Regions from separate parts of the Pseudomonas frederiksbergensis genome, predicted to be linked through region 2. Evidence: predicted binding sites of a transcription regulator. Region 2 holds the regulator's gene; the other holds the start of a gene.

Region 1 (2,459 bases), 820 kb from region 2:
TTATCAAGGAGGCACCGATGCAAAAGTGGGAAGTCACCTTCGTTGATGATCACGGTGTGCCGACCGTGGAGCAATTCGATTGCGAACAAGAACCCACGATGGAGCGGGCCGCGCAATTGATTCGCTCAAAACTCCTGCCTGTCCCGGCCGAGCTCGATCTCAATGATCTGGAGGGCCGGACCGACGATCCGACAGTCAAAAGTCTGAAAGATCAGAACAGCATTGAAATCCTCAGTATCACGCTAATTGCATAACCTCTTGATGCGACTCGCAAGCAGGCCTTGGCAGCAGCTCTGACTTGAGGCTACTCTGCAATCGAGATCAGCGAATGGATCGCTAAGGTCTGGTCTTGTCAGCTACATGCTTGTTTCCCGGCGGCAATTGTATTGCCGTATCGCCCTCACCATTCGGTTGCGGGCGCAGGGAGTACGGAAAGTCTATCCATCAGTTTGAGGAGGACGTTTCATGAGCACAGCCTATCAAGAAGACATCAGCAGCAGCGTGCTGCGCCGCATGAAAGAGGGCGGTTTTGACTTTTCACGGTTTCATCCCATCGAGTTCTACGCCATTTTCCCGGATGAGGAGCGGGCACGGAGGGCGGCAGGGCATTTTCGCGGTGAATCCTTGAATGCGCAGGTCAGCGTGCGTGATGACGGTGCCTGGCATTTGGAGTTGAGCAAGGTGATGTACGCCACTTACGGCGGCATCGGCGACTTCGAACAGGACTTTGAGGCGGTGGTCGAGCCTTTGGGTGGGATTATCGAAGGATGGGGCGTCAAGCAGGAGGTACGAGGGCTACTCGCATAACACTATGAACAGCGACAACACTCAGCAACGGCTGACCTCAGGGTTGGCCGTTTTCGTTTGTGGTGATTAAAAATCAAAAGACTGCAGTCGCACGCGGGCAGTGGAATCAACTCTGGCTATGCTGGTTATAGCCATGAGCATTGCTTCGCAATGAAGCGGGGGCAATCAGGTTGGGGTATTTGCCGCACGGGATTGGTGCAGCGCGCTTTGGGCGATTATCCAACCTATTGATAATAAAGCGTTTATGCCGCTGGCACGGGCCTTGCGAAGCCTAGGTGTCCGGGTGACAAGGAGTACGGCATGATCCGCACCTATTTTGATGAGATGTATGACGCCGGCGGCCTGGTCCGCCCGCACTATCGGGAGTTTGCCCGTTGGTTAGCTGAAACGCCTGACGAGCTTTTGGCACAACGGCGACGCGAGGCCGATCTGTTGTTTCATCGTGCCGGGATAACCTTCACGCTCTACGGTGATGAGCAGGGGACAGAGCGTCTGATTCCCTTCGACACCATTCCCCGCAGCATCCCCGCCAGCGAATGGCGGATCGTCGAGCGCGGCTGTATTCAGCGGGTCAAGGCATTGAACATGTTTCTCGCCGACCTGTATCACGAGCAGCGCATTATCAAGGCCGGCATCATCCCGCCCGAACAAGTGCTGGCCAACGAGCAATACCAGTTGGCCATGCAAGGGTTGGATCTGCATCGCGATATCTATTCGCACATCTCAGGCGTCGATCTGGTGCGCGATGGCGACGGCACGTACTACGTGCTCGAAGACAATTTGCGCACGCCCAGTGGCGTCAGTTATATGCTCGAAGACCGCAAGATGATGATGCGGCTCTTCCCCGAGTTGTTCGCTGCCCAGCGCATCGCGCCCATCGATCATTACCCGAACCTGTTGCTTGATACCTTGAAAAGCTCCAGTGCGCTGGACAACCCGAGTGTCGTGGTACTGACCCCTGGGCGCTTCAACAGTGCGTTCTTCGAGCACGCGTTTCTGGCGCGGGAGATGGGCGTGGAGTTGGTGGAAGGCGCGGACCTGTTCGTACGTGATGACAAGGTGTTCATGCGCACCACCGACGGGCCGAAAGCTGTCGACGTGATCTACCGTCGCCTCGACGATGCCTTCCTCGATCCGTTGGCGTTCAACCCGGATTCGATGCTCGGCGTTCCAGGACTGCTGTCGTCCTATCGCTCCGGCAATGTGGTGCTGGCGAATGCCATCGGCACCGGTGTCGCGGATGACAAGTCGGTTTATCCGTTCGTGACCGACATGATTCGTTTCTACCTGGACGAAGAGCCGATCCTGAAAAACGTGCCGACCTGGCAGTGTCGCAATCCGTCAGAGCTTTCTCACGTGCTGGCGAACCTGCCTGAGCTGGTGGTCAAGGAAACCCAAGGTTCCGGTGGTTACGGAATGCTGGTCGGGCCCGCCGCCACCGCCGCCGAGATCGAGTCGTTTCGCGCACGCATCAAGGCCAAGCCACACGCGTATATCGCCCAACCGACGTTGTCCCTGTCGACCTGCCCGACGTTTGTCGAAAACGGCATTGCCCCGCGGCACATCGACTTGCGCCCGTTTGTCCTGTCTGGCCGCGAAACCCGGGTCGTCCCCGGTGGCCTTACCCGTGTCGCCCTGCGCGAAGGATCCCT
Region 2 (2,459 bases):
AGAGCGGCCGCTGACGATGATCAAGCGCATGATTAGTGACCGTTCTGCTCGTCGAGGACAACCTGGTACAAGGCTTCATTACTTTTTGCGCTACGCAGGCGATCGCGGACTTCTTTACGATCAAGCATGCTGGCGATCTGGCGGAGCAGCTCCAGGTGCGCATCGGTAGCGGCTTGCGGGACCAGCAAAACGAACAGCAGGTCGACCGGAGCACCATCGATGGCGTCGAAATCTATAGGGGCGTCCAGGTGCATCAAGGCACTGATGGGCGACTCGCAGCCTTTGAGACGGCAGTGTGGGATGGCGATGCCGTTGCCAAAACCGGTGGAGCCAAGTTTTTCACGGGCGACCAGGCTCTCGAAGACATCCTGCATGGCCAGACTCGGCACTTCGCGGGCGATCAGGTTGGCAATTTGTTCGAGGGCTTTCTTTTTACTGCCGCCCGGCACGTTCACCAAAGAACGGCCGGGGGTCAGGATGTTTTCAAGTCGGATCATGGGTTGGGAGTATTAACGACCGGTTGCGCCTTGGAGCTGGCCCTGGGTCTTTTCCTTATGCTTTTTGAGTTGGCGATCCAGTTTGTCGGTCAGGGCGTCAATCGCGGCATACATGTCGTTATGCTCAGCGTTGGCGACCACTTCTCCACCGGGGATATGCAGCGTGGCTTCGATTTTCTGCAACAGCTTCTCGACGGTCATCGTGACCTGCACGTTGGTGATCTTGTCGAAATGCCTTTCCAATCGGTCGAGTTTTTCGCCGATGTATTTGCGCAGGGGTTCGGTCACTTCCAGTTGGTGTCCACTGATATTGACTTGCATACAGCTTCTCCTTCGTTGCCAGTGCATAAGGTGGCAGGCTGGTTTGCCTGCCACTAGAGCGTGTCCGAAAAGTTTTCGAACACACCCTGGAACGCTGTGGCGTAGCCCGTCACATCAATCGCTTGCGTTCGCTCGAAGGCGCGATCCCCAGAGACTCGCGGTACTTGGCGACGGTGCGACGGGCCACCTGAATGCCTTGTGCCTCCAGTAAACCAGCGATCTTGCTGTCACTCAACGGCTTTTTCTGATTTTCCGCGGCAACCAGTTTTTTGATGATCGCGCGGATCGCTGTGGACGAGCATTCACCGCCTTCAGAGGTGCTGACGTGGCTGGAGAAAAAGTACTTCAGTTCATAAATACCGCGTGGGGTATGCATGAATTTTTGCGTGGTCACCCGTGAAATCGTCGATTCGTGCATGCCGACCGCTTCGGCGATGTCATGCAGGACCAACGGCTTCATTGCCTCATCGCCATATTCAAGAAAGCCGCGCTGGTGCTCGACGATCTGGGTGGCGACTTTCATCAGGGTTTCGTTGCGGCTTTGCAGGCTCTTGATGAACCAGCGCGCTTCCTGCAACTGATTACGCATGAAGGTGTTGTCGGCGCTGGTGTCGGCGCGACGGACGAAACCGGCGTATTGCGGGTTGACGCGCAGACGCGGAACCGACTCCTGGTTCAGCTCGACCAGCCAACGCTCGTTGTCTTTGCGCACGATGACGTCGGGAACCACGTACTCGGCTTCGCTGGACTCGATTTGCGAGCCCGGACGCGGGTTGAGGCTCTGTACCAGTTCGATGACCTGGCGCAGTTCATCTTCCTTGAGCTTCATGCGGCGCATCAGCTGGCTGTAGTCGCGGCTGCCCAGCAGGTCGATGTAATCGATGACGAGGCGCTTGGCCTCGGCCAGCCAAGGGGTCTTGGCGGATAATTGGCGCAGTTGCAGCAACAGGCATTCGCTGAGGTTGCGTGCACCGATACCGGCCGGCTCGAATTGCTGGATGCGATGCAGGACGGCTTCGATCTCGTCGAGCTCGATGTCCAGTTCCGGATCGAAGGCTTCGAGAATTTCCTCGAGGGTTTCGTCCAGATAGCCCTGGTTGTTGATGCAGTCGATCAGGGTCACCGCGATCAGCCGATCGGTGTCGGACATCGGCGCCAGGTTCAATTGCCAGAGCAGATGGCTCTGCAGGCTCTCACCGGCGGAGGTGCGAGTGGTGAAGTCCCATTCGTCGTCATCGTTGCTCGGCAGGCTGCTGGCGCTGGTCTGGTAAACGTCTTCCCAAGCGGTGTCGACCGGCAGTTCGTTAGGGATGCGCTCGTTCCAGTCGCCTTCCTCGAGGTTATCTACCGTGGGGGCGGTTTCCTGGTAGGAGGGTTCCTGGATATCGGTATTGGGTTTCTGCTCGATGTTGTCCGCCATCGGGTCGGCGTTATCGAAGTCGTCGCCTTCTTCCTGGCGTTCGAGCATTGGATTGGACTCCAATGCCTCCTGGATTTCCTGTTGCAGGTCCAGGGTCGACAATTGGAGCAGGCGGATGGCCTGTTGCAGCTGCGGTGTCATCGTCAGCTGCTGGCCCATTCTCAAGACTAGCGATGGTTTCATGGCAGGGGCTTAACACCTTATTCGCCGGCGCACATGCG

The links. The regulator sigma-54, encoded in region 2, starts transcription at its own class of promoters, with help from an activator protein. The targets are predictions, from matches to a motif close to ANTGGCATNNANNTTGCTNT.
Region 1: the regulator sigma-54 is predicted to act here: its motif matches at 935-954, upstream of BLL42_RS05325 (circularly permuted type 2 ATP-grasp protein).

The regions. Positions count from the first base shown of each region.
Region 1 is NZ_CP017886.1:1,063,161-1,065,619, reverse strand. It holds gene BLL42_RS05335 (hypothetical protein) at 18-254, shown strand; gene BLL42_RS05330 (ribonuclease E inhibitor RraB) at 466-807, shown strand; gene BLL42_RS05325 (circularly permuted type 2 ATP-grasp protein) at 1,108-2,459, shown strand, end outside.
Region 2 is NZ_CP017886.1:1,880,950-1,883,408, reverse strand. It holds gene rapZ (RNase adapter RapZ) at 1-30, opposite strand, end outside; gene ptsN (PTS IIA-like nitrogen regulatory protein PtsN) at 33-497, opposite strand; gene hpf (ribosome hibernation-promoting factor, HPF/YfiA family) at 510-818, opposite strand; gene BLL42_RS09370 (RNA polymerase factor sigma-54) at 928-2,421, opposite strand.